2 regions of the Lysinibacillus sp. PWR01 genome follow, and region 1 is predicted to be linked to the other one. Evidence: riboswitches for the same ligand, from Rfam matches in the RefSeq annotation. Region 1 holds a riboswitch; the other holds the start of a gene.

The links. Region 1 has a riboswitch for cobalamin ahead of ACEVFT_RS15590 (glutaredoxin family protein). Riboswitches for the same ligand answer to the same signal wherever they lie in the genome.
Region 2: it holds a riboswitch for cobalamin, as region 1 does, so the genes downstream of both, ACEVFT_RS21100 (hypothetical protein) here and ACEVFT_RS15590 (glutaredoxin family protein) in region 1, are expected to answer to the same signal.

Annotation. Positions count from the first base shown of each region.
Region 1 covers NZ_JBHERJ010000073.1:161,107-177,771, forward strand. The annotation lists gene ACEVFT_RS15515 (L-lactate permease) at 1-1,458, shown strand, start outside; gene ACEVFT_RS15520 (hypothetical protein) at 1,611-1,868, shown strand; gene ACEVFT_RS15525 (NAD(P)-binding domain-containing protein) at 2,014-3,357, opposite strand; partial or broken gene arsC (arsenate reductase (thioredoxin)) at 3,461-3,869, opposite strand; gene arsB (ACR3 family arsenite efflux transporter) at 3,882-4,937, opposite strand; gene ACEVFT_RS15540 (ArsR/SmtB family transcription factor) at 4,930-5,256, opposite strand; gene ACEVFT_RS15545 (hypothetical protein) at 5,512-6,108, opposite strand; partial or broken gene ACEVFT_RS15550 (cupin domain-containing protein) at 6,193-6,426, opposite strand; gene ACEVFT_RS15555 (PaaI family thioesterase) at 6,582-7,073, shown strand; gene ACEVFT_RS15560 (hypothetical protein) at 7,227-8,159, opposite strand; gene ACEVFT_RS15565 (hypothetical protein) at 8,293-8,529, opposite strand; gene dut (dUTP diphosphatase) at 8,747-9,184, opposite strand; gene nrdF (class 1b ribonucleoside-diphosphate reductase subunit beta) at 9,197-10,165, opposite strand; gene nrdE (class 1b ribonucleoside-diphosphate reductase subunit alpha) at 10,153-12,246, opposite strand; gene nrdI (class Ib ribonucleoside-diphosphate reductase assembly flavoprotein NrdI) at 12,243-12,602, opposite strand; gene ACEVFT_RS15590 (glutaredoxin family protein) at 12,599-12,823, opposite strand; cobalamin riboswitch at 12,941-13,118, opposite strand; gene ACEVFT_RS15595 (hypothetical protein) at 13,419-14,078, opposite strand; gene ACEVFT_RS15600 (hypothetical protein) at 14,072-14,266, opposite strand; cobalamin riboswitch at 14,469-14,657, opposite strand; gene ACEVFT_RS15605 (enoyl-CoA hydratase/isomerase family protein) at 14,782-15,846, opposite strand; gene ACEVFT_RS15610 (enoyl-CoA hydratase-related protein) at 15,861-16,646, opposite strand.
Region 2 covers NZ_JBHERJ010000090.1:1,476-18,140, reverse strand. The annotation lists gene ACEVFT_RS21140 (DsbA family oxidoreductase) at 1-189, shown strand, start outside; gene ACEVFT_RS21135 (c-type cytochrome) at 425-1,375, shown strand; gene ACEVFT_RS21130 (FAD-dependent oxidoreductase) at 1,413-3,107, opposite strand; gene ACEVFT_RS21125 (ABC1 kinase family protein) at 3,358-5,346, shown strand; gene ACEVFT_RS21120 (C40 family peptidase) at 5,690-6,823, shown strand; gene ytvI (sporulation integral membrane protein YtvI) at 6,943-8,001, opposite strand; gene ACEVFT_RS21110 (hypothetical protein) at 8,092-8,646, shown strand; gene ACEVFT_RS21105 (glutathione peroxidase) at 8,732-9,277, shown strand; cobalamin riboswitch at 9,426-9,623, shown strand; gene ACEVFT_RS21100 (hypothetical protein) at 9,785-10,342, shown strand; gene ACEVFT_RS21095 (ABC transporter substrate-binding protein) at 10,326-11,276, shown strand; gene ACEVFT_RS21090 (tyrosine-protein phosphatase) at 11,422-12,189, shown strand; gene ACEVFT_RS21085 (MATE family efflux transporter) at 12,324-13,691, shown strand; gene ACEVFT_RS21080 (putative RNA methyltransferase) at 13,694-14,527, shown strand; gene ACEVFT_RS21075 (lysophospholipid acyltransferase family protein) at 14,607-15,209, shown strand; gene ACEVFT_RS21070 (low molecular weight protein-tyrosine-phosphatase) at 15,270-15,731, shown strand; gene ACEVFT_RS21065 (YebC/PmpR family DNA-binding transcriptional regulator) at 15,932-16,651, shown strand.

The sequences.
Region 1 (16,665 bases):
CTACCTTTAATCAGTATTATGTTTATGATTTTCGTTTTAAAAAAATCTTCCATCTTCACTGGAATAGTTGCCTGTATGTTAACGGCAGCAATTGCTCTTTCCCCTATTTTTAATAGTAACATAATGAATTTAACCGAACCTATTATAAAAAGCTTTCTTACTACGTCAATTATTGCTTATATTTTATTTTTCGGTATTTTTTTATTTCATTTAATGGATAAAGCAGGTGCAATTAATGGCATAGCTTCTTCTATTACGAAAGCGACTAATGATAAAATTTATCAAATTCTCATTTTAGCATTGGGATTATCGCCTTTAATTGAATCTGTTAGTGGCTTTGGTTTAGCAGTCATTGTCATAGCTCCTTTACTAATTGCTTTAGGGTTTAGTCCGATTCAGTCTTCCCTTATTGCGTTAGTTAGTTTATGTATTATTCCCTGGGGAACGCTTGCCATGGGAACAATAATTGGCGCAACCTTAGGTAATGTAGAGCTTGACAAGATGGGAATGGGAAGTGCCTTGATGTGTGTTCCCATTTATATTTATTATGCATTAGTAGTGGTTTACATAGGTGCAGGGCTAAGTGCTTTGAAAAAAAGACTATTCACAATCCTATTTGTGGGTTTTCTGTTAGGGGCTTCAGTTTGGTTATGTAATCGATTTGTTAGTGTGGAGCTTGCTGGATTGTTTGGATCTTTAGCAGTCATTTCCGTTCTATTTTTAATGATTAAACAGCAAAATAAAAAAACGTCTAGCACGTCTAAATTAGAAAAAGAATCGAATAGCATTAAAAATATAATGCCGTATCTGCTTTTAATAGTACTTTTATTTATATCAAGAATTGTCATACCTCTTAAAGAGTATTTATCCAATACATGGATATTAACTATTGAAAAATATAATTTCGAATTATCAATTTTATATTCGCCTGGTTTTTTTCTATTTATCGTTTGTATTTTCACGATCTTCTTTTATCGACTACAAGCATTCGAAATAAGAGAAAGTAGTATTTCAACTTTTAGAAAATGTTATCCGGTTATACTGACAACCTTTTTGTATGTAGTTGTTTCAGAAATCATGTCTGAGGCAAAAATGATTCAGTTACTATCTTTACTAGCTGCACAATCCTTTGGGCAATTTTATGTATTTATTTCTCCATTAGTCGGTGCAATTGGTGGCTTTTTAACTGGAAGTAACACGGCTTCCAATACAATGTTTATTAGATTACAAACAGAAACAGCCCTTCATATAGGTATGTCACCTATCCTAGTAGCGTGTGCTCAAAATGTAAGTTCTTCTTTGATGACTATGGTCAATCCATCAAGAGTAGCCTTAAGCTGTTCGGTTTGTAAAATAAGGTCACACGAAAATGAAATTCAAAAAAAGATGCTTTTTGTTGGTATAGGTACTCTAGCTATTATTTTAATTGAATTATTACTTCTTTTTATATTCCAATAAATTAATGGCTTTTAACAGGTTGGTTTTGCTGTTTGAAGAAGTGTTCATAAGGGAATATGCTAGATTGAATAAAAAGGGGTGAAAATAAAAATAATTTTGTTGTTAATGATTTTTTAGGGGTAGTTGCTTGTAACGATCAGAAAGAAGCATCAATGGTTATTGAAATTCAAGAATTAATGAATTTCGATGACGTACAACCCGATACCTTACAACAAATCTCTGATGTGAAGGATATGAAAGTTATAGAGAAACCATTTAAAAAAGCTAGAGAATTTGGTGAAGTCGATAACGAAATTGCTCCGCAGGATAAGATTAAACTCTATGATGATGAATACTATTTATGGATAGACAATACAGTCACTGTGACAATAGCAAATGTAAACAGTAGAATATGTTTTACAATATCCTAGCTACCGATGAATTTAAAGAGGCCATTAATTATCAAGAACAAAATAAATGATTTCTATTAAATCTTCTTCCTAAAAAACAACAATCTGTTTTTCGTACAGATTGTTGTTTTTTAAGAGCCTTAGGCTACGTAATAAACGCTAATTTTTAACAACATGAATTAGTAAGACTAAGTCCACATACGCCTGTTTCGGGTAACTCTAATTCCACACGCTTTGAAGCCTCTTCATTCCCTGATAAAAAGGCTATTACTGAACGAACTTGCTCATAGCCAGTTGCCATTAAAAAGGTTGGTGCACGTCCATAGCTTTTTGCACCGACTATATAAAAGTCCTTTTCAGGTTGCCTTAGTATTTCTTCGCCATGCGCTCTAACTGTGCCACAACTATGCACATTCGGATCGATTAGTGGTGCTAATGCATACACACTTTCTGTTGCTGAATCAATAGAAAGGCGTAGTTCGCTATTAATAGTAAGGTCTGGGCGGCTTCCTGCATTGACAATAAGCTCTTCAAATCCTGTTAATACATTCTGCTCTCCATGTATCGTACCAATGATACTGATGTTGTCATCTTTCTTCACCTGTGAAATATAGAAAGGTGTGATTACCTCTACTTTTCCTGTATCTACTAATTCGTGAATACGTATACCGAGTGCTCCACGTGCTGCCAACTCGTCTTTTTCTTCGCCACCATAGGCTTCTTCTACAGATTTTTTACGCATAATCCATACTAGCTTTGTTGAAGGATTTTCCTTTTGTAAATCAGCTAAAGTTAATAAGGTGTTGATCGCTGAATGGCCACCACCAATAACTGCAATCTTTTTATTGGCATATCTCGCAGTATTTCTAGCTATATCTGGAATTCCATATTCAATGTGCTCGACTAATGCTTGCTCAGATTGCAGCCAAACGCCTGTAGAAGTTGCTGGATTTGGATTCCCCCACGTTCCCGTTGCATCAATAACTGCTCTCGCCTCCATAATATGAATGTCATGGTTTTGTTCAACATAAATCTTAAAGGGTTGATCAGCTCTGTTTTTTGATTTCATCTTGTCATTTACTTCGCGTGAAATTCCCACTACTCTCGCTTTCAAGTGAATGTTGGGCTTAATTTGTATTAGCTCAGACAAAGGTTTTAAATATAGATCAATCAATTCATGTCCTGTCGGTAATGTATCTAGATTAGGTTCTATCCAACCAGAGCTATCTAATAAAGCTTTAGCAGCTTTGTTGATGTTATATCGCCATGGTGAAAATAATTGGACATGTCCCCAAGTACGAATATTGTGTGCTATTTCATGCCCTGCCTCTAGTAAAAAAAATGCTTGCTTTTGTTCCACTAAATGCGCTGCCGCAGCTAATCCAATTGGACCTGCACCAATAATGGCAATGGGTAAAGCCTTTCCTACATTACTAACACTCTCGGTTGCCTCAACATTCTTTGCTGAACCGCAACAGCCATTTTGATTTACTATTTTAAATGTTTTCATAGATTATCCCTTCTCCTCTTTAAATTAGTATATAATTATTTCCTTATATTAAGGATGCTTTTTTTGCCTAGCAATAAGCTAGACGTAATTATTTTTTTGGATACTACAGTTCCTCAGTAATGAATTTTTCTATACGTCTACCAATCTGATCACGTACGTTTTGGATGATAGCCCACCTCTCATCTTCAGTACCTTTCGCTTTCGCTGGATCTTCAAAGCCCCAATGTTCATGACGAACGTGAGGTGGTGTCGTTGGGCATTTATCAGCTGCATCACCGCATAGCGTGACAACGAATGTTGCGTTGTTTAATAGCTCAACATTAATTAAATCTGATGTTATCAATCCCTAACTCTGCCATTGCTTGAATGGCATTCAGATTGACGTCATGCGCTTCTATTCCTGCACTTTTAACTATCCAATCAATAGACAGTAATTTTTTTGCCCAGCCTTCAGCCATCTGACTACAGCATGAGTTCCCCACACACAAGAAATATAGTGTATTTTTCATCATACTAGCTCCTTATCAGTTAATGGTTTTAAAGTACTTTTTCTGCCAACGTAATGCAACCCATACAAGTCCTATAAGTACAGGTACTTCTACAAGTGGACCAATAACAGCGGCAAATGCCACGCCACTATGCAGGCCAAACACACCAACTGCCACCGCAATGGCTAGCTCAAAGTTGTTACTTGCAGCTGTAAAAGAAAGAGCGGCTGTGACAGGATAAGATGCACCTGCTTTACGTGAAGAGAAGAATGAAACAGCAAACATCACTACAAAGTAAATAAATAAAGGAATAGCTATTCGTACTACATCGAGTGGTAGTTCAACTATTTGCTCACCTTTTAAGGCAAACATCATCACAATCGTAAATAACAGTGCAATTAAAGTCAGTGGTGAAATCTTCGGCAAGAACTTTTCCTCATACCACTGTTTCCCTTTTGCTTTAATCCCTATCCAACGTGTGAGGAACCCTGCAGCAAAAGGTATACCTAAGAAAATAAGTACGCTTTTAGTAATTTCCCACATGGAAATAGATACTTCGAAATTCTCTAAACCAAACCATTCAGGTAATATATTTAAGAAAAAGTAAGAAAAAATTGAATACGTTACGATTTGAAAGATGGAGTTAAAGGCAACTAACCCAGCTACATATTCACGGTCTCCACGTGCTAAATCATTCCATACAATGACCATTGCAATACAGCGAGCTAAACCAATCATAATAAGTCCAGCCATATATTCTGGATAATCGTGTAGGAAGATGATGGCTAAAAAGAACATTAAGAACGGTCCGAGTAACCAGTTTTGATAAAGGGATAGCAAAAGCACTTTCCAATCCTTAAAGACCCGCCACATTTCCTCATATTTTACTTTCGCTAATGGTGGATACATCATGACAATTAACCCGATTGCAATTGGTATGGACGTTGTGCCAATAGACATGGACTCTAAAGCTTCACCAACATTAGGCATGGTGATACTTAATACAACACCTATTCCCATCGCAACGAATATCCAAAGGGTGAGGTAACGATCTAGAAAAGAAAGCTGCTTGGTTAAAGAATCATTACTCATGATCAGTTCCCCTTACATCGCAACAATCTGTGCCACAGCTACACCCGTTTAAAGGTTGAATTTGTGCTAAAATGCCCTTCATCAATGGCGTTTGCTCCTCTACTAAACGATAATGTTTCCAAGTCCCTACTTTTCGTTCCGTAATAATGCCAGCCTCCTTTAATTTTCGTAGATGTTGACTAACTGCTGGTTGTGATATGCCTAGCACATCCACAAAATCACATACACATACCTCCCCATTTTTCATACATGCAAGCAATTTAATGCGATTTAAATCAGCTGCTGCTTTTAATTGTTTTTCAATTAGTGTGTTTTCCATTTATCTCCACTCCTTATATAATTATTTTCTTATATTTTGTTTATAATAAAATCACCTAGATGAAAGGTAAATTAATCACTATATAACTATATTCTTATATTATGATTTTATGTTCTGAATTACAACACTTTTATCCATTTCAAAAAAATTAGTAAAGTCATGCAGACGATACAAATACAAAAATTTCAAGCTAGTCAACGGCAAAATACCGTCAACTAGCTACAAATTAATTGTTTCTTGGCGTATCGGATGGGATCAACGGATATAGAGCCCTTCAGTATTAGCTATCTTTTCCAATAAATCAAGATTATGTTGGCTATAGATCAAAAAGGCTAATCCGTTCCCACTAAAGACAATATTCTCCTCAAGTATAATGAAATGTATATAGAGATGGTCCGAAACAGCTAATTTAATGAGCGAAATTAACATAGAGTACTCATCAATGTTTAATAAAATTCCTTCTGTAAGATCTTTAGGTATAATTTGATTCCACTCATTCTCGTAGATTTTATAATACAATTGATCCTTATATAAAGGTTCTGGTAAATAATAAAATGCATAAAATTCAGATGATCTTAACCAGATTAATTCAAAAAATCTCTCAAATTTTTCTAGGCTTTTTTGATATGCATGATAATTCTGCGTTTTTTGTTGGAAATCGATCATCTCTAATTTATCGAAGAATATTTCTACTTGACTATATTTTTCATTACTTTTTATCTGATAAGGGAAAATATCAAGTATTTTGGGACTCTCATAATCATACAGTTGTTCTAGTAATTGCTCTAATTTTTTACTGTCTCTATTTGTTGCTTCCTTACAAATACAATCGATTATATTTCCTAATGACATACCTTTTGTCTCCTTCTATTACTACTTCAGCGCGGTAAAAGAAAAACGTAACGAATTAAGTAGTAATCCGTTACGTTTTTCTTTTTATAGTTTAGTATACCATTCATCCAATGCTGGTTCTAGCCATTCTGTTTCACCAAGTGTCATGGCTAAATGAACAAACCAGCTTTCTTTTGTCGCACCATGCCAGCGTTTTACATTCGGTGGAATATTCACGACATCTCCCGTTTTTAAAAGCTGTGCCGACTTCCCTTCTTCTTGATACCAGCCCTCCCCACCTGTCACTAATAAAATTTGTCCAACTTTATGGGAGTGCCAAACCGAGTTTTCTTCATAGTTATGCTTCTAGTTTAAATAATTTAAAATAGATAGAATATTTAGAATTTTGTTGATGGAATGGAAATAATTAATTATACTTAAATGATTAACGCTCGTTTAGAAACAGATAATACTAGAGTATTGGGGAGAGCAAAATGGAAGAATTAAGCGTAGAAAGAGCAATACAAGATATTTATCCAGATGACATCGCTTGGTGTTATGGGTGTGGCCGACTGAATGATGATGGTCATCATCTGCGCACGGGTTGGCAAGGAGAAAAGACGATCACCATCTATACACCTGAATCAAAATATATGGGTATTCCAGGATTTATTTACGGTGGTTTAATTGCTTCATTAATTGATTGCCATGGAACAGGGTCAGCTGCGCTTGCATTGCATCGTAAAAATGGACATGAAATTGGTGATGGAGCGGAGCCACCTCGATTTGTAACGGCTAACCTTAATGTAGATTTCCTCAAGCCAACACCACAACATGTTCCATTAAAAGCAATTGGGACTGTTGAAGAAATTCATCCGAAAAAATGGAAGGTTGAAACCGAAGTTTACGCTCAGGATACGCTTTGTGCTCGCGGTACAGTAGTTCTTGTCGTAATGCCTAGTACTTTTCTAAATAAAAATGATTAGCCCTTCTCAAAATAAAACAAGTTAGCCTTTAACAAAGGTTAACTTGTTTTTAAGCTTACTACTATCTTTCTTCCTGCATTTAGGTCTCTATAGACAGACCGAATCCAATTTTAATGTAATCTCTTCTTCTCCATAACTTACAAATTCAACTGTTTAAGCAAGATTGAATTGGCTTTGTTTCTCATAAACCCAAGCTGCCATTGCATTTATATCGTCGAATCCAAATTGACCCATTCCCCAAAAAGGTGTCATGACGGCTAATTGTCTGTGACCATCATCTCGTATTCTTTGACCTATACTAAAAGGCTTAGGCTTCTGGCTAGGGTCCATTCGTGTAGAAAAGCTAGCAGGCACTAAGCCTGTATTATAAGGAGCAAACTGGAACCCTAACACATCTTCAAAATGCTTTTGTAATTTAAATTTTCCCCTTTGTATGCCTACATAAACGAAACTAATATTTAATGGCAACGTATCATACATATTTTTAATAATATTTATTCGAGTTGTGTCTTGAGTATCATAATATTTATAATAGGATTTCAAATCGTCAAACTTTCCAGAAACTATATAGGGAAAATCATTTTTACTTCTTTTTGGTAGAGGGTACCAATCAAACATTGCGGTTGCTCCGTCTTTAGTATGTAAGGGATACGAAGAATAGTCTGTATTACTTTGAAATAAATCCAGAGTAGAGAAATCCATATTTGTTTCCAGTAGCTTAGCTAAACGAATTTGCATTCTCATGGTTGGGTAAATTTTTCTATCAACTTCCCAGCTTATAGGGATTCCTCTATTTTCTAAACTACTATTGATGGCTGTCAGGAGCGCAGGTGAATCTTCAATATCTGTTACATACCATCCGTTTCTATAATCCTGTTCAGCATCGATGTAATGCACATAATGATTGTGCTTCGTTAAAAAATTTAGTCTGCCCTCTAGGTTTTCTTGATAACCAAAACGCCCTAATCCTTCCTCCATCCCAACAAAAACATAATTAGCATTCTTTAAATTCCCATACTGAAAAGAGGTTTCAAATACCTCCAGCTCATCTTCTGTTAAAGAGTATTTTTCATTCTTCCTATTCATTTTTTATCCTCACTATCTTAATAGAATAAACTCTTCTCCTTAAATAACAAAATAAAGAAGAGCACATATCATTCGTACTAATATATGTGCTCTTCTATTCATTCATTAAAGCGTTTTTAATGGATTTACAAAATCATGGAACGGTATTACTAATAACTGTCACAAAGCCATTTCTCGCAGCAGTTCCCATTAACGGAAAAATGGCATCACTATCTGTTTTGTTAAACACATGCCATTGGTCAACCGTTGCATCATAAATCAAAACGTCTGGCTTTCCAGTCAAAGGTTTGTCTGAGGATTGTACCAATGAATAGAGATCAAAATGAGCTATGCTGCTGCCTTCTTGATTGAGGAAATCATATTGGCCCATTTTATAATAACCTCCAATCACGGTGCTGTGGACAGACCATGTGAAGTTTGCCGGCTGTTCGACCTTACTGCCTTTGTTTTTTATAAAAGTATGGTGCATTTCTTCCATAAGAACCCTAACATTTCCTTCTGCTATTATAAATGACAACAAAAAAATCCTGCATCTTCGCAGGATTTTTAAGCAATCTTTATGAAGTTTCTATTTGTATATAGCCACGCTATTTCGTGCCACTTGCTCCAAATCCAGATGCCCCACGGACCGTTTGAGATAATTCGTCTACTTCCACTAATTGAATGGATGGAACAAATTGAATAACCATTTGGGCAATACGCATGGATTTTTCTACGATAAATGGTTCTTGACCATGGTTGATTAAAATAACGCCGATTTCGCCTCGATAGCCTTCATCTATTGTGCCTGGGCTATTGAGTACAGTTACACTATGCTTTAATGCTAGTCCACTTCTAGGTCGAATTTGTGCTTCCGTTCCCTTAGGTAATTCAATCTGAATACCTGTTTTAACGAGTTTGGCTACGCCTGCTGGGATCTCTATGGCTTCTATGGAATAGAGATCCATGCCCGCATCACCAGGGTTGGCTTGCATTGGTAGCATGGCATCATCGTGAATTTTTTTGATTTTTACTTCTAGATTCATTGTGCTTCATCCTTAACGATTAAAATTAAATGTGTCATCTGTGATTGGCGCAACTTTTGCCTTGGCATAGGTAGCACCCTTTTGTGAAAAGAAATCATATGTGGAGCCTTCATTACGAATACCATTCATCACAATCGGATTGACTTCCTCTTCTGGGAACATGGCTTCGAAGCCGACATTCATTAGTGCTTTATTAGCATTATAACGTACATACGCTCTCACTTCAGGCGATAATCCTGTTTCCGCATAAATATCATCGGTATATTTCATTTCATTTTGATATAAATCTAATAATAGCTCATAGCCCCATAAATGTAGCTCTTCTTGCTTTTCCTTTGAAAATTGCTTGAATAGATTTTGAGCAAAAAATCCAACTGCTACACCATGGATAGATTCGTCGCGCAAAATAAGTGAAATAATTTCAGCACTGTTTCGTAGGAAGCCTTGTCCTCCTAAGTACAATGGATAGAAAAAGCCAGAATAGAAAAGGAAGGATTCGAGCATGACGGATGAGAACATTGCTTTCCATAAACTCTCTGGATTGCCTTCTTCAATACTATTATAAATATCTGCAATTTTATTTGCCTTATACTGTAGGAATTCATTTTTCTTGACCCACTCAAATAGCTCGTCTATTTCTTCATTTGTACAAAGCGTTGTGAAAATATAAGAGTAAGATTTGGCATGGATGGCCTCAAATGCATCAAAAACAGTTAGGACAGCCTTCTCCTGTAAATCGTCTGTATAAGCGGCAACACGATTCATCCCTATATTTGTTTGTACAGTATCTAGTAAGGTTAATCCTGCAAATACTTTTTTATATGTGTCTTGATGCTCAAAGCTTTTCCATTGCTTAATATCTTTACTGACCGCAATTTCTTCAGGAAACCAAATTTGCTTCCATTGCTGATCCCAAAATATTTGGGCAAGCTCACTTGTTGCTTTATTCCAATTGACGGCCTCATAGATTATATTTGACATGCTACACACTCCTCTAAGCTTTGTAATCGTTGACGAACATAGTAAACGGATTTAATGCCCTTTACCCATGCATAAATGTATACTTTAGCCAATTGTTCGGTTGTCCAATTGTCCGTCACATAAAGCGTCATGGAAATACCTTGGTCAACGTGTTTTTGAGAAGCTGCGTATAAATCAATTAAATCATACGGATTTACATCATATGCCTCCACATATAAATGGCTGTTGTCATTTGTTAAATGAGGCATTGGATAAATCGTTCTACTATCAGCATAATCACGAACCTCTACGCGCTCTGTACATGGTGCGATTGAAGCCGTACAGCTACGAATATATGAGATACTGCCAGTTGGAGCAATAGCCAAACGATAGGAATGGAATAGACCGTATTGCATTACATCCTGCTTTAACGTTTCCCACATCTTGTTCGTAATGATTGGAATATTGCCAAGTGCTTTCAACACAACAGGTGATAGCTCTTCTTCAGTCTTAGTTATATATTGGTCAAAATAGCTACCTGATGCATAATCACTGTCCTCAAATCGGTAGAAGGTTGCAGCTTTTTCTTTCGCCATTTCCATCGAAGATTTCAGTGAGTAATAGTTCATCGCTTCCATAAAGTGATCCATGAAATCAATCGAATCTTTTGAGCCGTACAAGATGCCCTCCGTCACGAGATGCCCATGAAGGTTCATACAGCCAAGCCCTACAGAATGCATTAATTGATTGGCTTTTGCAACTGACGGTACATTCTTGATATGTGTCATTTGCGATACATTCGTTAATAAGTGCATGGCTGTATCGACTAATGCGCCGAAATCATTGACTTTACTTGCTGCATGGATATCAATAGACCCTAAGTTACACGATACATCGAGTCCATAGTCATTTGGTTGATCTTGGTCCGTAATGATACTTGTCTCTTGCACTTGCAGAATTTCGGTACATAGATTGGACATTTTTACGCGACCAATGTTTTTTAAAGGATGTACCTTATTGACATTATCATCAAAGATTTCAAACGGATAGCCCGATTCAAATTGTGCTTTTTTCACCTCTGTGTAAAGCTTACGTGCATTCAAACGTTTGATTTTACGAATTTTAGGGTTATCAAGTAGCTCGTAATACATTTCTGAGATGGAGATCTCAGACATACGTTTGCCATATTCTTTATATATATCATATGGGCTAAACAAAACAATATCTTTATCGCGTTTCATCAGTTCGAAGAAAATACTAGGTATAATAATTCCTGTTGAAAGGGTTGCGAGGCGAATTTTATCATCGGCATTCGGTTTTTTGGATGAAATAAAATTTTCTATATCTGCATGAAAAATATTTAAATAAACAACACCAGAGCCATTTCGTTGCCCTAGCTGATTCGAATAACTGAAAGAATTTTCTAACAGTTTCGCAACTGGGATGACACCACTTGCACGATTCAGTATCTCTTTAATTGGATCCCCTAAAGGGCGTAAATCTGTTAAGTTGACCCCAACCCCACCACCAAGGCGTGATAGCTCTAAACAATAGCCAATGTTTTCGGCAATACTATTCATGGAGTCATCCATTGATAATTTAAAGCAGCTTACTAATTCACCACGTGCTTTCTTGCCACTATTCAATGCAGTTGGTGTGGCAGGTTGATAGGCTTCCATCATCGCTTCGACAGAACGTTCTGCTAAAGCTGTGTTGCCTTGAGCTAAATACAAAGCAATAATAACAATACGATCCTCATATTTTTCTAAAATCTCTTCGCCGTCACGACTTTTCATAGCATAGCTATCATAAAACTTGCTGGCGCTCATAAAGGATGGGAAACGGAAATTATAATCATAGGCTTTTTTATACAACTTCTTAATAAATTCCATTTCGTACATGTCGATAAATGCTTTCTCATAGTAGCCCTCATCAACTAAATAGCGGATTTTTTCCTCAATATCTATAAAATAACGCAAACGTACGTTGACATACTCTAAAAAGTAGCGGCGCGTAGCTTCACGATCTTTTTCTAACTCAAGTAATCCAGTTGTACTATAACGATTCAGTACGTCATTATTAAGCTTTAAATAGGTTTTCATCTCATTACCCTCGTTTCATAAAACGTTTGTATTGCTTCATAATCTGTTTGATTGCCTCGTAAATCTAATTTCCTTACTAAGGGTACATGATAGGTAGTAGCAATTTTCTCACCAGCAGCGCCAAATACATGATGGCCAAAGTTACTATTGCCACTGGCAACTACTCCTTTACAAAAATCTCTGTTTTTTTCTAAAAAGCGTTGCACCTTCGCTGGAATGTCACCTAAACCATCTGTGTAGGTAATTAAAAGATACGGCTTATTCAGTCGCAATTCTTCAGAGAGCTCGATAGCTTCTGCCTTTAATTTGGATACAACATTTCGGACATTGCCTGTACGACTTGCATAAACGATCATAGGGTAATCAACTCAATTTGAGAAACAATTTCCTGAACATCTCCTATAAAGGTTTCATTCATTTCTAAAACAGGCACACTTAAAAAACCTGCATCTATAATGGTTTGCTTAGCTTGTTCATCGTGATCAATGTTAACAATTTCTGCTTCAAGTCCTGCACGTTGTAATTCAGATTTTACCCACAGGCATTTTGGACAAATTGTTTTCGTATAAAGTTTCATAGAAATCCCTCTTTTCATAAAATAAAAAGGCTATCTCTTTAAGAGAGATAGCTAAAATGGAAACGTTAACATACTAAAAATACCGACGTTCCCATCTCTTAATCCCCGAAGAAATGATTAATTTGTTTTAGAAAGGCAGGTCTCCTGGCTTTGCTTCATTCTCTGATTTCCTTCCCATGCGCATGCACAGTGGATGCTATCATCGTCAGCTTAACAGTTGCGGGGACAGCGTCGGAATTGTACCGAACTTCCCTTTTAAACTACATATAGTAGTACCTTAGTAAAACGAACACAATATATTGTTGTTGTTCAATAGTTTTAAGTTTACCATCCTTCAAATGAAAAGTAAATCTAGATTCTAAACTTCTTTATTTTTGGATTATTCAGTATTTTTGATTATGTAGTTCGAAATAGATTATCACTAATTACTTATACCTAAACAAAATAGATATTTTAAACGATGTACGAGATTTTCTATTAAATTCTATCTACAGTAAAACTATTCATTTATAGAATGCCTAAAATAATCTTGAATAGCTATGGAAACAGTCTATATTCTGAAGAAAAATAGACTGTTTGACACTACGAACATCTATTAGTGCTTTACAATAAACAGGGCCAATTCCTTATAAAATTCCGGCGTTGCAGCAGAATTTGTATGAAATTGAGGATTATATTTGGATAAAAGCTTATATAATTTAGTTGCAGTTAATAGATTCTGTTCTCTATCGTAAGCCCTAAAACGATCATAGACCTCTTTCACTTTCCCATTTACTGAATGAGAAAAGTAATATTGCACTTCTTTATCCTCTAAGTAGTCTAGTTGCCACTTGTAACATATTAAATTTGTGAGGAAAAACATTTCTAATGCTGGCATTTCCCCACCTTTCATTAGCAATGTCATGCCATAATCAAAGGCATTTTCTAACCATTTCACTCCATGACGGTCCCTGTAAAAACGAATTAATTTTTGTAGACCATGCCCTTGTTCTTTCACAAGATACGAGTGAATATTCGTATTTCCAGCATTTCTTTCCCATTCATCAAGAGAAAATTTATATTTTCTTATCAGTTTCATCCAAAGCTTTTGAAGTTTCTCTTCAGAAATAGCGTGTGTTTGTTTATTCCACTTTAAAAGTTTCTCTAAATATTCTAATACAAAGCATCTCTCTAGCTCAAAATGATCCAAATTACTAAATAGAGTATGTTGATCAATATCAATGCTATCCTCTAAAATTTTTTCATCTATCAGCATTCTATTGCCCCGACTAACTCACGTTTTATATTTAAATAGGCATAATTAATATTTTTGTAATCATCAGGATTTTCTTGTATTAATATTTTGATATAAACTTGTAGGGAAATCATGTGCTCACTAGAAAGGTTGTTCATTATTTGCTGCTTTAACTGATTTTCATAAAATAAAATTGAATGTGATGTCATCTTGTTCACTCCTATTCGTTCATAAAAAAAACATCTTTCCCCTTAGGTAAGATGCTAGCTATGACTTAAATACTACATAGTTCTTCAACCAATATAAAATAAGTCGTCTATACTGAATAGAGACCCTTTTCTTGGTTGTCGCACTATGAGTATGATGAAGGTAATTCGTCACACTCAACACCCCCTATCCTCGTAGGTTTTTTGGCTGTACTAGACAAAGGCAGGTCTCCTGGCTTATGATCATCACACATTTTCCCTTCCCATTACATGACATAACAGTGGCTTTGAAAATGTACTCCGAATTACAGTTGCGGGACAGCGCCGGATTTTCACCGAACTTCCCTTTTAAACAAACTCATTATGAATTTGTACCTTTATCCTGTTATTCCGTTTTTTATAGTATAACATATCAATCTCTTTGCTAACTTACTTCGCACATCACTACAAACAAGAAACCATCTACCTTTTAAATAGTAGATGGTTTCAACGTTTATCAATAGAAAATCCACTTGTTTTTACTTTTTTACTGTCGCATTACGATCTTGAAAGAAATTTTCTAGGTCTTTATCTGTAAATTCATTGAATGTTTGATAGGTATACTGTGGATTTCGGTCCTTATCAATGACGACAGAGCGTACACCTTCAAAGAAATCCTCATGTCTTAAAAAGTTTTTAGCCAAGATTAAATCTGTCGCAAAGCATTCCTCTAATGTCTTATCTTGAGCATCTATCAGTTGCTTTAACGTAATCTTTAACGATGATGGAGATTTAGATAGAAGGAACTGCTTTGTTTCTTGCGCAAATTTACTTGGATCATTGTCTAAGGATTCAACTATCTCTTCCACAGTATATTTTGAAAAATGCTGATCGATCTTATGTTGGAGGTGGGCAAGATCACTGTTTGTTAAAGGTGTACTTGAATAGTCCGCCATTAATTGGCCTAGAGCTGTGCTGGTCTCCAATGTATGCCAGTCTAATTGATCAATGCGCGCTAGGAAAGTGTCTAACTGATCGCTTGTCATGTAGCAATCTGCGCCATTGGCAAAGAGAACATCCGCAGCTTGGATGACCGATGCAGTTAAGGCTAAGTAGTATCCTACATAGCCTGGTGCTTGATTTAAGAAATAGCCTGCTCCAACATCCGGAAAGAAGCCAATATTCATTTCTGGCATAGCCCATTTCGTTCGTTCAGTAACGATTCGGTGGCTTGCCCCATAGGTTAACCCGACCCCACCTCCCATGACAATGCCATCAAGGCAGGCAATAATGGGCTTAGGGTAGTGGTAGATCGCCATATCTACTTGATATTCTTCTTCAAAAAAGATTTCAGCATTTTTGAAAGCTTCCTGACTGGAGCGAGCTTTATAAAGTGTTTTAATGTCACCACCTGCGCAAAATCCCTTCTCACCAGCTCCTTTTAGGATGATTAGCTGAATTTGGTCATTTGCTTGCCATTCCTTCAGTTTCTCTCCGATGGGCTTTAGCATTTCAGTAGAAAGTGAATTTAAGGCTTTAGGACGATTTAGTGTAATGGTTGCTGCACCGCCATCACTGACAGAAAATAGTACTTCGTTCGTCATATCGATTCCCTCCTTTAAGAATGTTTAAAGTCTGGCTGTCTTTTTTCAATAAATGCCTGAACTCCTTCTTTAGCATCCTCTGTTAAAAACAACTCTGCAAAACGTGTTCGTTCAAGTTCTAGCCCATTTTGGAGATGATCTTTGCCGCCCTGTATGACACATTCAATTGTACGGGACACACTTGTCATACTTTTACCCTCAACAAAGGACTGCGCAATCGCTTTTGCAGTTGGCAGAAGCTCCTCTGGTTCTGTCACCAGTTGAATAATGCCTAATCGTAGTGCCTCGTTGGCACTTAGTTGTTTACTTGTTAAAATCAATTGTAGTGCCTTTGCTTGCCCCGTGATTCTGCTCAATCGTTGAGTCCCCCCGAATGTCGGCAATAAGCCAAGCTTTAATTCTGGTAAACCAACAATGGCATTATTTGATGCAATTCTGAAATGACAGCCTAATGCTAACTCTAATCCTCCTCCAAGAGCTGGACCATTAATAGCAGCAATAACAGGCTTTTTCATGGCTTCAATCTCATCACATAGTGCTTGACCTATCTCAGCCATCTGCAATGCTTTTTCCTGTTGCCCAAAGGTAGAAACAAATTCTTTAATATCTGCACCAGCGGCAAAAAATCGTCCAGAGCCTGTCATAATGATAGCATTCGTTTGTTCGTCCACAGCTAACTCTTTGAGAATGAGTCGAAGATTTTCAATCGATGCGGATGATAAAGTATTTGCTGGTGGATGATCTAAATGAATGATCGTGATGGCACCTTCCTTGCTTACATTGGCAAAAGTATCGACCATTATCGTTTCCCTCCTATTT
Region 2 (16,665 bases), on a different contig from region 1:
CAGCAACTTGGCGTGCGGAGTGTACCGTTCTTTGTATTTGAAAATCGTTACGGTATTAAAGGTGCTGAGCCGAATGAAGTGTTTGTGCGAACTTTGCATCAAACTGCTGAAATAGCTGGTATTCAGCCAACTGTAACGATAAATGGTAATGGAGAATCGGCATGTGCTGATGGCCAATGTAAACTATAAAAACTTTAAAAATGTCGAGTGCATATTTGTACTCGACATTTTTTGATTAGAAATAAATGTATACTACAAGAGGTATTAAGTCTTGTTTTCTGTGTTATAGAACAAAATTAAATGTATAATTTAACCATTTTTATCATCTGAATGGTTCTATTTTATTGTAGTGTGAGAAAAATCACATCCAATAAATTGTTATGTTGCTAAAATATAAGTGAGAATACAAAGGGGGGTATTATAGATGAAACCTATAGTAGCGGGAGTAGCAGGAACAGTACTGTTAGCAGGCGCCATTTTTGTTGGGACGTTTGTCAGTGACAAAATTTCAGTTGATTCAAATGCGAGTGAGAAAGAAGCGACAGTGCAAACGCAATTACCAACAACAGCAGCTGCTCAGTCAGTGGTCTATGCTCCGCCGAGTATTGATGAAGTACCAGATGGTCCAATGAAAGAAGCAATATTATATGGCTATGAACTTGTTAATAACACGCATGTTGCGGCAGATGAGTATGTAGGAAACCAACTATCCTGCACAAGCTGTCATGCAGGTGCTGGCTATGACGAGCAAGCCTCATCATTAGTAGGTGTAATGGCAAATTATCCACAATACATTGGACGCTCAGGTGGTGTGGTTACAATAGAAGAGCGCATTAATGGCTGTATGGTTCGCAGTATGAATGGTAAAAAATTTGAAATGAATAGTGATGAGCTGGAGGCTATGGTAGCGTATTTCGCGTATATTTCTGAAGGCGTTCCAATTGGCGCAAAACGTGAATGGGCAGGCACTAGTGATATGAAAAATGTCCCGATTCCGAATGTTGCCGACGGTGAGGAGCTTTATGCACAGTCATGTATAGCCTGTCATGCGGCTGATGGCGCTGGTACTGGTGCCAATACTGGTCCAGCTTTATGGGGAGATAATTCCTTTAATGATGGAGCGGGTATGGCACGTATGTCAAAAATGGCTGGTTATATTCAAAATAATATGCCAGTAGGTGCAGTTGGGACTTTAACAGATCAAGAAGCTGCTGATTTAGCTGCCTTTATTTTATTGCAAGATCGTCCAGAGTGGGCAAACCATGAAAAAGACTGGCCAAAAGGCGGGCGCCCAAATGATATCATGAATAAAGAAAAACGCGAACAAATTAAAAATGGTACGATTGATTGGGAAAAAGTACTGTCTACAAATTAACGAAAAGGGATGCTGTGTGAATGGCATCCCTTTTCGCTTAATTAAAATTATAAGCTGTAACAATTTTATCTCTGTTCGTTGTGATATCTGTAAAATATTCATATAAGCAAATGCCAAGGAATGATCCACTTACATTAAAGACATTAGAAAAACCGCTATTCTGAAGGGCCATGACAGCATTATAGCTACGTTGACCAGATCGGCAATGTACATACACTGGTTGATCCTTCGGTATCTCATTCATTCTTTCCCGAAGTTCACTTAAAGGTATATTGTGCGCATTGATAAGATGACCACATTCAAATTCATTCTTTTCGCGTACGTCTAGGATGTAGGCATGATTTTCAATGAGTTTTCTTACTTCATCAACTTTTACCTGTTTGAAGTGTCCGTGTAATAGATTTTGAGCTACAAGAGCTGCCAAATTGACAATATCACGAGCAGTGCTAAACATTGGAGAATAGCTTAACTCTAGTTCCTTCAAATCTTCTAAAGTACCGCCCATTGTGATGAGGGTAGCTATAACATCAATCCGTTTATCTGCATTACCCTTACCAATAGCTTGGGCTCCAAGGATTTTACCAGTTGGTGTTTCATAAACAAGCTTGAAGTGAAGTGGATTACTATTTGGCATTAAACCTACTTTGTCAGGAGCTATCAAATAAACACTGTTTGCCTGGAATCCATTTGCTAGGGCTGTTTTTTCGTTCAAACCCGTTGTTGCACATACAAGGTCGAAAATTTGTACACTTGAAGATCCGATGACTCCTTTGTTGTGTTGAGGGATGTTATACATATGATTAGCTGCAGCACGTGCTTGTCGTTGAGCGGGACCAGCTAAAGCGAGGCGCGTCTGTTTATGGGTAAGCTGATGGAAAACTTCAATCGCATCTCCAACGGCGTATATGGAAGAATCAGATGTCACGTAATTAGCATCAACTTGAATACCTCCGAGTTCACCGATTGTTAGCCCGGCCTCTTGAGCTAAGCGGATTTCAGGGCGAACACCAATTGCTAATACAACTGCTTGTGCTTTCAATTGTTTGCCCGAATTCAACGCCACATAATCTGGTGCAACTTTTGCAAGACCGTCATTGACAATGACTTGAACTCCTTTATCAGTCATTTCTTTGTGTAATATTTGAGCCATGTCATAATCAAAAGGGGCCATAATTTGTTGCCCGAATTCAACTAGAGATACATTATAGCCTGCTAGCTTCAAATTTTCCGCTACCTCTACACCAATGAAGCCCCCACCGATCACTGCAATATCTTGTACATTATCTGTTTGTAGATATTGATTTAAACGGTCAATATCCACCACATTTCGAATGGTAAAGACGTGCTTAGAATGAATGCCCTCTAAGTCAGGAACGATAGGACTTGCTCCTGGGGATAGCACTAACGTATCGTAACTTTCCTCATAATCTCTATTCGTTTTTAAATCCTTAATGGTGATGGTTTTTTGCTTTCGATTAATGTGTACAACTTCTTGCTGAACACGAGCCTCGATATTGTATTTTGTTTGAAAGCCTTGAGGTGTCATTAAAATTAATTTGTCGCTATTTTCAACAATCCCGCTTAAATGGAAGGGTAGAGAACAATTAGAGAATGAAACATTCGGCCCTTTTTCGAACATAATAATTTCTGCCTTTTCATCGAGACGGCGAATACGTGCTGCTGTGGAGGCACCACCTGCAACGCCACCAACTACTAAAAATTTTTTACTCAATTGTAAACACTCCTTTTCTTAGTAAATACATAATGGGGTATTTAAAAGCTATTAAATAAGGGTTTTGTTTCAAATTACTAATGAATTATATAGTTTTAATACTACAAATAAATAATATACCCTTATAGGTATTTTATCAAGGTATAGACTTAATAAATTTTCCGAGGTGTTCCTTGTTAAAGAAAGTTGGTGCACAAATTTGCTATACTAGCGGTAGTAGGAAATGGAAATGGCACAGGGGGTGACACTGTTGATCTTTTTGAAGTTTTTAATCCAAATCCTTGTAGTATCGGGTTTGATTTATATTGTGAGTGGACGATTAATTGGCTCAAATATCAATTTTGTGCGAAGAGTGCTTTCAGTCGTTATTAGCGTGACATTAACCTCTTTTGTTTACTGGTATTCTTATCTGCGCCATACAGATTTTTTGTCAGAAACGATGATGCAAACAGTTACAGAGGTAAGCACACTGATTTGGATTGGAAGTATGCTACTCATTTCGATGTTGCTTTATTTGGTATTTGAGCTTTTTGACCCAAGTGGCATTACAAATGGAGATCGCCGTAACGGCCAAAAATCTTTATTATTGCGATTGCGTAGCTATTGGCGACAGCAGAAACGTCTGCGTCAGGTATTAAAAATTGCTGTTACAAACGGTGTCGTACAAACGATTAAATATGCGAGGCAACGGGAAAATGAAAAAGAGCTTGCGATTGCTTTGCGAGCAACACTAGAACAATGTGGTGGGATTTTTATCAAATTTGGCCAGGTGCTCTCCACACGAAAAGAACTTTTTTCACCTATTTTTATTGATGAATTAGAAAGGCTTCAACACCGAGTAAAGCCTTTACCGGAGGAGCAAGTGAAACAAATTTTAGAGAGGTCTCTTCCACAATCCACGGACGAAATATTTAGTCAATTTCAAATGGAGCCCATTGCAGCAGCTTCTATTGGTCAGGTGCATAAAGCGCGGCTTAAAAATTATGAAGAGGTGGTAGTCAAGCTATTGCGTCCAGAGGTAAAGGGAATTATGCGCGATGATCTTGAAATTTTAGAGGAATTTGCTAATTGGCTATCCACAAAATCGACCTGGGCAGAATCATTAGGCTTTCGAGAGCTGGCTGGTGGATTTGCAGATGGACTACGTGAGGAGATTCATTTAGATATTGAAGTACGTAATACGCTACAGGTGAAGAATGCGCTAGCGAAAAGTGATTACAAGGTTCGAATTCCTAAAATATTTACGCCTTACAGTAATGAAAATATCATTGTGATGGAGTATATTCGCGGACAAAGTGTGGCAGATGGGGCATCTGAGTTCAATCGTTTGTCTATTGATCGTAGGTCGTTTGCAAGAACAGTACTGTATTCATTTTTTGAGCAGATGCTATTCTCTGGTATTTTTCATGCAGACCCACATCCAGGGAATATCCACATAGATGAAACAGATGGCACGCCAGTCTTGCTTGACTTTGGGGCAGTAGGACGCTTAGGTGCAACACAGCAAGAAGGCTTGAAGTTATTTTTGATGGGCATTCAGCTGAATGATTCAAGCGTTTTATATGATGGTTTAACATTATTAGTGGAAAATGCTGATCATGCAGAACGTGCAAGAATGGAGCAGGCAATCGATCAAATATTACTGAAAATTTCCTATGTTGACCGTATACCTACTGAAGAATTAATTCATGCGCTATTTACAGTGGTAAGAGATTTTGGACTTGCATTTTACCCAGCGGTGGGATTGGCTCTCCGCTCCTTAGTGACGCTAGATGGCACACTACGGGTAATTGATTCACGTTTTGATATTTTTACAGAGGCAAAGGATTTTTCTGCTACATATATGCGTGCCTCTTTCCTAAAGCCATTTAAAGAACCGATGGCAACTAAGGAGCGTCTGCAAGAAGAATTATCCATGCTTATACCAACTTTACGTAAAATGCCTAGAAGAGTCGATCAGCTCATTCAGCGGGTTGAAAGTGGAAAAATCATTTTACATCATGATGTTTTTTCGGATGAACATAATGCCCGTTTTATTACACATTTGTTCTCTCGATTTGTATTGCTGCTGGTGGGGATAACCTTTGGTATTATATCTGTCGCTCTCTTAGCTATTTCACAATTTATCCATGATTCTTATGCGGTATATTTGAACACAGCGGCTTATTTAGGTTTATTTTTATGTGCTATTTTGTTAGTGAGATTATCTATACAAGCATTAAGGTCAATGAAGCAGTAGGTAGGGGAATTTTTCCCTACCTTTTTTATTTGATACCATGAAATATTACAAAATCATTACAAACTATTAGTTGGGTCTAATGTCGAATTAGCTAATAGTTTCCTTGTGTAGAAGAAAACGGTGTTTTGTAGAATAATGTAGTTTAAGTGCGAATGTTACAGAAATATTTCGAGTTTTACTAATGTATTAAATAGACATGAAATAGTATAAAAGTTATGTAGAAAATGCTAAACTTTAAAAGGCTAAAATAAATATAAGAACATTTGATTAAAATAGAAATCGTTCAAGTGATTACATAGAATATCGAGAGCGAAATTGATAGATGAAGGGAAATGAAGGTAACGTGGCTAAGCGTAACAAATGGCGTAAGTCGATGGTGCTAGCATTGGCACTAGCTGGCGGCTTATTATTTAATACAATTCAACCAACAGAAGTACAAGCCGAAGAAACTTCTCAACAAATGATCGAGAAAAAGGCTGAGATAGATGCACAAATTAAAAAATTACAAGAAGAACTAACAAAATTACAACAAGAGATCGACGCAAAAGTAAAGGTATTTAAACAAGTGCAAGCTGATATTAAAGAAGTGGATGCTAGTATTGTTGAAACACAAAAACGCATCGAGCAACGTTCAAAAATTTTAAGTGAACGTATGGCTGCATACCAAGCACAAGACAACACTGTAGGTGTTTATTTAAACGTAGTTCTTGAAGCAAAAAGCTTTGCAGATTTAATGGACCGTGTCGTAGCGGTAAAAACATTAATGGATGCTGACCAAGAATTAGTGGATCAACAGGAAGCGGATAAAGCAAGCTTAGAGCAACAAAAAGCTACATTAGATGAAAAACAAAAAGAACTTCAAAAACAATTCCAAGAGCTTCAACAAAAGGAAAGCGAAATGGAAGTGAAGAAAGCTGAAAACGAAGCGAAATCACTTGCATTAAAAGCTGAAATTGCAACGAAACAAGAAGAAGAACGTTTAGAAGCAGAGCGTAAAGCAGCTGAAGAAGAAGCAGCTCGTTTACGTGCTCTTCAAGCAGCTACACCAGTAGTACAAGCAACTCAAAATAATGGTGGTGGCGAACCACAAAAAATTATTGTTGGGTCGGGAGCTGGTACTGTCTCTTCAGGAGATGCCATTTCTACAGCTAAACAATTTTTAGGACGTCCATATGTTTGGGGTGGTAGCAACCCATCAACAGGTTTTGACTGTTCAGGTCTTGTACAGTGGTCTTATAAACAAGCAGGTGTTTCTTTACCACGTACAGCATCACAACAATATTTAGCAACACAACGCGTTTCAGCAAGTGAAGCACGTGTTGGAGATTTAGTATTCTTCAGCTATGGTTCAGGTGTAGCACACGTAGGTATTTATTTAGGTAACAACACGATGATCGATGCTCAAAACAATGGTGTTGTAATTGAATCACTTGATTGGTGGAATCAATACTTAGTAGGCTTTGGTCGTATTCAATAAGCCTCACTATCATATAGACGATTGACATACGGAAAAGGTCATCTTTGTAGAGAAAAAAATACAAAGATGACCTTTTTATGTTGATTTTGAAGAGAGACTTTCGAACATATAGATTGCTATCAAATTTTAAAATTTACTTTGATGACACCTGTCTCTTTTAAAGCAATAAAGAATATAATAACAAATGGGCCAACGAGTAAACCGATAATACCAAATAACTGTAGACCTATGAACATGGCAATTAATGTCGGCAAAGTAGATAACCCGATATGGTCTCCCATTAATTTAGGCTCGACTACTCGACGAATAATCAGTAAAATAGCAGCTAAGATGAATAATTTTACAGCTATAGATGTGTTTCCCATCAAAAGGTGATAGAGCCCCCATGGCGCTAAAATAATGATGGAGCCTAGGAATGGTACAATATCTATTAACCAGATAATAATCGTCATCGTTACCGCATATTTCGGTTGGATTAATAGCAGTCCAATGAGTGTGACGCCTCCAATGATAAAGCTTACAAATAAGTGCGCCTTCATATAGCCAAATGTTGCATCTTTTAAGCGATTTAAAATAATTTTTATCTTTTTTGCCGTATTTGGCTTTAAATATTTATAAGTGATTTGCTTTAACTTAGGCAAATCAAGCATAAATAGGAATAGAGCAATCATATAAACGAGAAGACTGATAAATAGGCTGGGAATCTCTGAAAAGAATGCTGAAACTTTGCTATAATTAAAGAAGCTTAAAAAGAATTCTTCAACTTTCTTAATGAAATCCATTGTGGTTTTTTGAAGCGAAGCACTTACTTCAGGTGGAAAGTCTTCTGTGTATTTAGAAATATTTTCTTGCATATGAAGCCACATATCTGATAGCTTGGAAATATAATAGGGAGCTTGCTTAGACAGTAAAATTATTTGCGTCATGATTTGTGTAATGGAAAGATAGCAAATAATAGATATAACAATAACACTCACTATGTAAATAAAAGCAACTGCTATTTTCCGTGACATTTTCCATTTCCGCTTAAAGAACATGACAATTGGTTCTAAGAAAAATGCACTAATCCCAGCGAATATTAAAGGCATGGACACAGGGATAACAAAATAGGCAGCTATAAGTAGGGATAAAATCACAATCAACCGAAAAATCAATTTCCTAGCATTAAATTTATTCATAAACTCACCTTCTTTGCGAAAAAAATTAAGTTAAGTGTACCATAAATCAAATTTTATTACGTTCTGAAACAATAAAGGTAGGGATAAATTATGGAAAAAGAGATTCTGCAACTTTTTAATAATCTAACAGAGCATGATCGCGATATTCAATATGAATCTTACGAGGAATTATTGAAGATTATGCAGGAACCCGTAGATTGGACATATGCAGTTTGGGAACAGCTAATAAAAGCACTTACATACAAAAATGGATATTCTCGTGCACGTGCTGCACAAATTTTATGCGCTTTAGCTGCAAAAAGTGATCCAGAAGAAAGGGTATTGGAGGATTTCTTAAAGATTTGGGCTGTGACTTATGACGAACAATCCGTCACAGCAAGGCATGCATTACAAGCAATTTGGAAAATTGGGCAAGCAGGACAGGTACAAAGAGATCTGGTTGTGTCATATCTAGCTAAAAGATTTCAAACATGTATAGATGAAAAGCAGCCATCTCTCATTCGACAGGATATTATTATGTCATTTAAAAAGCTATATGATCAAACAAATGACTCGAAATTATTAGACATTGCCCATCGTTTAATTAATGAAGAGCAAGATGCTAAATATAAAAAGAAGTATAAGTCAGCCATCCGTTCAAAGTAGCGAGATGGTGTTTTTTTGGGCAAATTCTTTGATGATCTGTTGACTAGTCAACTATAATAAACGAAAAACTATAAGGGGTTATGGCATGAGCATTTATAATTATCTAGTACGGAAGCCTAATGGTGAAATTTTATCGATGGAAACATATCGTGGAAAAACAATGTTAATTGTTAACACGGCAAATCAATGCCGATTTACATATCAATTTGAAGATTTACAAAAAATGTATGATAAATATGGGAAAGAAAATTTTGTAGTCCTTGGCTTCCCCTGTGATCAATTTGGTCATCAAAATCCTGAAGATGGGGAGGAAACTAAGCATCTTTGCAAGGTGAACTATGGAGTCACATTCCCGATTTTTGAGCTTGTACAGGTAAATGGTGAGGCTACACATCCACTCTTTAATTATTTAAAGTATGAAGCGGATTTTCGCGAATTTGGTAAGGCAAGTATGCAGGAGAAAATGCTTGCTGAAGCAATTGTTCAACTTGCCCCAAGCTTTTTAGATGGTCGTAATATTCGCTGGAACTTTACAAAGTTTCTAGTAGATGCTGGTGGTAAGACTGTCGCGCGCTTTGAGCCAACGGATTCTCAGCTCGATATCGAACAGGCAATTGAAACACTATTATAGTCTATAAATTTTTTTAATAATGTAAAAACTTATAAAATGGTTTTAAATTTTCTCTTATAGTAGAAATATTGCTGTATGTATAAAGTTATCCATGCGCAGCACAACTATTTTTTCTGAAACATATATGATAAACTGCTTTACAAATGAATTATTCTTGCAGAATAAAGGTGCTAGTTAGCATAATCGGGAATCCGGTGAAAAACCGGAGCTGTTTCCGCAACTGTAAGTACAGCCATTATAAAGATTTACCACTGTCTCAAAGAAGATGGGAAGGTTCTTTATAACTCATTCGTTTCATGTAATGAACTGTACAAGCCAGGAGACCGACCTTTATTTGAACGTATAAAAACTTCTCGGAAGCTAGGAGGATATACGGCAAAAACATAGGCTAAGTCGAGTTTGATGGCGATCATTATGTTATTTTTGTCGTTCCTTTGCAAAAGGAGCGGCTTTTTTTATGCCTTTCATGTAAGAATTTTTCATTATAGAAAGTAGGGGGGACAGCAAGTGAAAAAAGATGCACGTTATTCTTGTTATCCATTTATGCGTGAGAAAGCTTCAACGGTCGATTTTGAAATTCGAACGGATAGCCTCACAACACATCTAGGAGTTGCATTAGCTGCAGTAAAAAAAGAGGATATTCAAGTTGTTGCAGAGGATTTAATGCTTATTTTACCTATGGCTTATCATGTCAATGGCTCAGTTCGTGGAAAACTAGCAGTAACTGAAGAGGATTTATCTTGGTTAAGTGAGCGTTATGACTTTTACGTTGGTCATGTGAAGGAAGAGATTCAAAGTTTTGTTTTACCTCAAGGAACTGAGGCCGCTGCTGCTTTACATCTTTGCCGCAGTGAAGCAAAAAAATCATATCGTACCTTACACAAAGTATCAGAAGAACGAGAGGTTCCTGCTATTCTTTTCGATTACCTTGGCTTATTAGCTAATGTATGTTTTGTCATGGCTGTTTTTATGAATCAGCAAGCAGGAATAGCTGAAATACCGTTTATTAGTAAATCATACCCAATGAAAAAGAAAAAGGAGAATAATAATGAAGAAAGTATTTAAATTCCAATGGCTATCAGTGCTCTTGCTTGCACTGATATTAGCAGGCTGTGGCACTGCTGAAGATACAAAAAACAAAGATGCTTCACAGGATACACAACACACAGAGAAAACAAGCTATAAAGTGACAGATGACCGTGGTGTTGAAATAGAGTTTAATGAAGTTCCAAAAACAGTTGTATCATTACAACCAAGTAATACTGAAATCTTGTTTGCTCTAGGTGTTGGCGATAAAATTGTAGGGGCAACTGAGTACGATACTTACCCAGAGGAAGCACAAAAAATTGAACGTGTCTCTGATACTATGAATTTTAACAGTGAACGGATTTTAGCGTTAAAGCCAGATGTTGTCATTGCTTATACAATCGGTGATAAGGATGCACTAAAGCCGCTTGAAGATGCAGGAATTAAAGTGTTTGTTATTCAATCTGCGACTACTTTCGATGATGTTTATGGAGATATCGAACAAATTGCTGCTGTGATGGATGTTGCTGATCAAGGAAATAAATTAAACGAAGAGATTAAAGCGAAAATTGCTGAAGTACAAACGAAGGTGAAAGACGTAAAGACGCCGAAAAATGTTTATTTAGAGGTTAGCCCTAAGCCAGACATTTATACAGCGGGCTCTAGCACTTTCCAACAAGAAATACTAGATGCAGCTAATGTTAATAATGTTTTTTCTGAATTGAATAGTTGGGCGCAAGTTTCTGAGGAAGATGTGATTGCGAAAAACCCAGACGTTATTTTAACGACAGTAAACTATACAGAAGATCCAATAGGAGAAATTCTTGCGCGTGATGGTTGGAATACTGTGACAGCTATTCAAAACAAAGCGGTATTATCTCTTGATACAGATATCTCGAATCGACCTGGTCCACGTATTGGTGAAGCTGTAGAATTAGTAGCGAAGGCTGTATATCCAGAGTTATTTAAATAAGAAATGTTTCCATGCTAGCTGTAAGCCTTTCAGCTAGCATTTTTGATGTGGTTTTAATTATTACCTAGCGTGAAAATTGGAATTAATTTAGTTTGTTCTTTAAAATAAAAGTAAGTATGCTCGATCATTTTAGGAGGTGTAGTGATTGGAACAATTAGAGACAAAGGCGATTCCATTTGAGGCAGTCTATAATTTCCGAGACATGGGTGGATATAAGACAAGTGATGGACGTAGGGTAAAGAACGGTTTATTTTACCGCTCAGCCGCTCTTGGGAAAATGACACTGGCGGATAAAGAGCTATTTGAAACGTTAGGGATTAAAACCATTTTTGATTATCGTGATAACAGTGAGGCGTATCATAATCCTAACCCTGTGTTCTCACACGCTCAATATATTCAAATTCCAGCGAAGGGCAATCATTCTTTTGAAATGCCTACAAATGCTGGGGGGAGAGATTTCTATAAAGTAGTGAGCCCTGAAATGTTCCGGGATTTTTATGCACAAATGCCGTTTAATAATCCTTCATTTAAAGAGTTAATGCTAACTATTCAAAACCCTGATAATTTAGGACTTGTTCATCATTGTGCAGTCGGAAAAGACCGAACAGGGATAGGAGGGGCCCTTATATTGCTAGCTTTAGATGTCCCTGAGGAGACGATTATGGAAGACTATTTAGATACGAATATACATTTACGTCCAATGGTAGAAAGAATGGCTCAGGCTATTCAGCATCAGTATAATGACCAAGAGCTACAGCAATTTTATGCATTAATGTCCGCTCGCGAGGACTATTTACAAGCAGCATTAGAAGCTATGGATCGCCGTTACGGTTCAAAGATTGGGTTTTTAGAGCAGGAGTTTGGCCTAACAATTGAAAAACGAGAGCAATTGCAATCCTATTGCTTAATTTAAAATGGCCCCTTTCACACTTAAGTGAAAGGGATTTTTTACGTGGAAGCGCTGTCTTCCTATAAACCTCTTTACAGTCTGAAAATTTGTGATAAGATACAATAGATTTTTAAGAAAATATAGGAGAAGTGAAAGTATTGGCAGACACAATTAAAGAGACAAATAAGTTAAGTTTATTCCATTTAACATGGCCTATCTTCTTAGAAGTATTTCTATTTATGTTGATGGGACTAGCCGATACTTTTATGCTCAGTGCCTTATCAGATAATGCTGTATCAGGAGTAGGTGCAGCCAATCAATATATCCATATAGCCATCTTGATACTGGAAGTAGTGGGCAATGGTGCATCTATTGTTGTTTCACAGTATTTAGGTTCAAGACGCTTTTTTGAAGCAGCGAAGATATCGGCGTTAGCGGTCACAATGAATTTGGTCGTTGGACTTTTAATGAGTATTTTATTTTTCTTCTTTGCGAGACATTTGATGACGATGATGAACTTGCAGGGAGAAGTACTCCACTATGCACAAAGTTACTTAGTCATCATTGGGAGTTTTATTTTCCTACAGGCAATTATTAATGCACTTGCTGCAATTATTCGTGTTCATGGTTGGACAAAACAAACTATGTACGTATCATTTGGCATGAACGTCTTACATGTTGTGCTAAACTACGGTCTTATATTTGGGAATTTAGGTTTACCAGAGCTTGGTGTGAAAGGAGCGGCTATTTCCTCTGTCATTAGCCGCGCTTTAGCTGTACTAGTATTTTTCTGGTTGCTATATCAGGTAATGGAAGTGCGCGTGAAGTTACAATATTATTTTGAGTATTCAAAGGAATATGTAAGGAAAATACTAAACATTGGTTTACCATCTGCATTTGAGCAGGTACTTTATCAGTTTTGTCAGATCATCTTTTTATATTATGCGACTTACTTAGGCGCAGAAACACTAGCAGCACGACAGTATGCTATGAATATTTCGATGTTTACGTATTTATTTGCAATTGCCATTGGTACAGGAACCGCCATTATTATTGGTCGTCATGTAGGTGCAGGAGAGAAAGATGAGGCGTATCATCAGCTATGGAAAAGTGTTCGTGCAGCATTTGTTTTTACGATTATTATGGTCGCGGTCGTTACGATTTTCCGTAAGCCCCTCATGCAAGTTTTTACTGATAATCCAGAGGTCATTAAGATTGGAGCGTCCGTGTTAGCTCTAAGTATTTTACTAGAGACTGGCCGCACGATGAATATCGTTGTTATTAACTCTTTACGTGCTTCTGGAGATGCCAGATTCCCTGTGAAAATTGGTTTTCTATCGATGGTTTGCATGAGTCTTCCGCTTGGCTATTTATTTGTATTTGTGTTGGATTGGGGCTTGGTCGGAATTTGGCTAGCGATTTCAGCAGATGAATGGGTACGTGCAATTATCGTATACTTTAGATGGAAAAGCCGTAAATGGGAGCGTTATGCTCTCGTTTCACCGAACGACGAGAAGGAGGCATAGAAATGGGCGCATTATCTAAACGTGCTATAGGAGCAGCATTAATGGATCAACATATCACACTTTTTGCTTGTCCTATATGTCAGCAATCAATGCATGTCTATGAGCAGGGGAGATTGGTTTGTTCTTCTAATCATTCTTTTGATATTGCGAAGCAGGGCTATGTCAACATGCTGACACATAACGCTGCTTCTAAATATAGTAAGAGTCTCTTTGAATCCCGCAAGGCTGTTATTGATAGTGGAATTTATGATGCTGTAGAAGCGCGAATCGGTGAGCTTATAACCTCTGCAAAAACGGTGCTAGATACTGGTTGTGGAGAGGGATCACATTTAGCTCGCATTATGAAAGATACAGATCATGGTGTTGGCATTGGTATCGACATAGCAAAGGAGGGTATTTTGGCTGCCGCACGTCATTATCCACAACAAATTTGGTGTGTAGGTGATTTAGCCAAAAGTCCATTTGCTAAAGCAAGCTTTGATGCGATTTTAAATATTTTATCGCCTGCAAATTATGAGGAGTTTAAACGACTTCTTACACCGAATGGCTGTCTTGTAAAGGTTGTACCGCAAAGTGGCTATTTGCAGGAGCTGCGTGCTCAATTATATGCAGATTCAAACAAGGAAACTTACTCCAATGAACAAATTGTGGCTCGTTTTCAGGCTAGCTTTCGGGAGGTAAATGTAGAACGTGTAACTTATACTTTACCGCTTGCAAAAGAACTAGTACCTGCGTTATTAGAGATGACACCAATGGGCTGGCATAAAAAAGAGGAAACAGCCATTGTCTTAAAAGAAATTACGATTGATGTGGATCTATTAGTAGGGAAGCGTTAAGTTGGTCACCTGCAATTGCAGTATACTGGTCTTTTCGATTACAATGGGAATAAACATTGAATAAGGTAGGAATGTAACAGTGTATAAACTAGCAGCAAATGTTGTCAAAGTAATATTAAAATTAATGGGTTCAAAGGCTCGTGTATATGGAGAAGAAAACTTGCCGAAAGAGGGCGGGTTTATTATCGCTTGTACACATACAGGCTATGTTGATATTTTAAACCTTGGTGTAGCCATGTACCCTCGTGAAATTCACTTTATGGCAAAGAAGCAATTATTTGAAATGAAAGGGCTTGGCTGGCTTGTTAAGCATTTAAATGCTTTTCCAGTAGACCGTGATAATCCTGGGCCGAGCGTGATTAAAATTCCTTCACAGTTATTGAAGGAAGGTAAAATTGTAGGGATTTTCCCCTCTGGTACACGCAGCACAGAAGGAACGGATTTAAAGCAAGGAGCCATTACCATTGCACAATTGGCAAAGGCGCAAATCGTTCCAGCTGCTTACGTTGGTGCGCGTAATGCTGGTGATGTGATGAAGCGTGGCAAAGGCTATTTAATTTATGGTGAGCCATTTTATGTAACAGGTAAGGGCAAAGAAGGTCGTGAGCAGTTTACTCAACACCTTGAGCATGAGCTTGTTGCTCTAACAGAAGAATTACAAAAACGTATTCCCGTAAAATAAAAGCAAATGGCACTCAGAATCAAATTGATTTTGAGTGCTTTGTTGTAGGAGGAAAATAAAATGATTCGAGTACTTTTCGTATGTTTAGGTAATATTTGTCGCTCTCCCATGGCAGAGGCGGTCATGCGTGACTTGGTGAAGAAAGAGCATTTAGAAGAAAAAATTGAAGTGGATTCTGCTGCCACTAGCTCATGGCATATCGGTGAACCTCCTCATCGGGGTACACAGGATAAGCTTAAGGAATATGGTATTTCCACAATAGGCATGCAAGGTCGACAATTACTAAAGGCTGATTTTGAAAAGTTCGCTTATATTATTGGTATGGATGAAAGCAATATTCGCAATATCCGAACGATGCTAGGTAATCCTCACTCACCAAAGGTTTTTCGTTTTTTAGATTTAACAGCGCATGGCAAAGATGTCCCTGACCCTTACTATACAGGTGATTTTCAGGAAACCTATGATTTAGTACAAGAAGGTTGTCAGGCATTACTAGCAAAAATTAAACAAGAGCTGTTGTAAGATGGCGCTAAAAACGTAAATTTTAACAGCGATTTCTTCAGAAAAATGCTACCTTAAACATTGGTATATCTAGCTTTGTAAGCATCATTGTGTTATTATTTGCAGAGTAAAGATACGATAAGTATTTAATTACCATTTACAGATATGCAACTGTGTATCTATTATTTTTATAAATTATCTTTTGAAAGAGAGTGGAAACAATGGGTCGTAAGTGGAACAATATTAAAGAAAAGAAAGCGTCTAAAGATCAAAGCACAAGCCGTATTAATGCAAAATTTGGGCGAGAAATTTATGTGGCAGCTAAATCAGGCGAACCAGATCCAGAGTCAAACCGTGCCCTTAAAGTAGTGCTTGAACGCGCAAAAACATACAGTGTTCCAAAACATATTATAGAAAAAGCCATCGATAAAGCAAAAGGTGGCGGTGATGAAAACTTTGATGAATTACGTTATGAAGGCTTTGGACCAGCTGGCACAATGATTATCGTGGATGCTTTAACAAACAATGTAAATCGTACAGCCTCTGATGTACGTGCAGCATTTGGTAAAAATAACGGGAATATGGGTGTTAGTGGATCTGTAGCTTATATGTTCGATTCAACAGCAGTTATCGGCTTAGAAGGTAAAACGGCTGATGAAGTACTAGAGATTTTAATGGAAGCGGATATTGATGCTCGCGATATTCTAGAAGAAGAAGAAGCGGTTATTATTTATGCAGAACCAGATCAATTCTTTGCGACACAAGAAGCATTGAAGGCTGCGGGCGTAGAAGAATTTACAGTAGCAGAGCTTTCTATGCTTCCTCAAACAGAAGTGACTTTAACTGGCGACGATGTAGCGAAGTTTGAAAAACTAATCGATGCATTAGAAGATTTAGAAGATGTACAAAACGTCTTCCACAATGCAGATTTAGGCGAATAAACAGATCAATAACT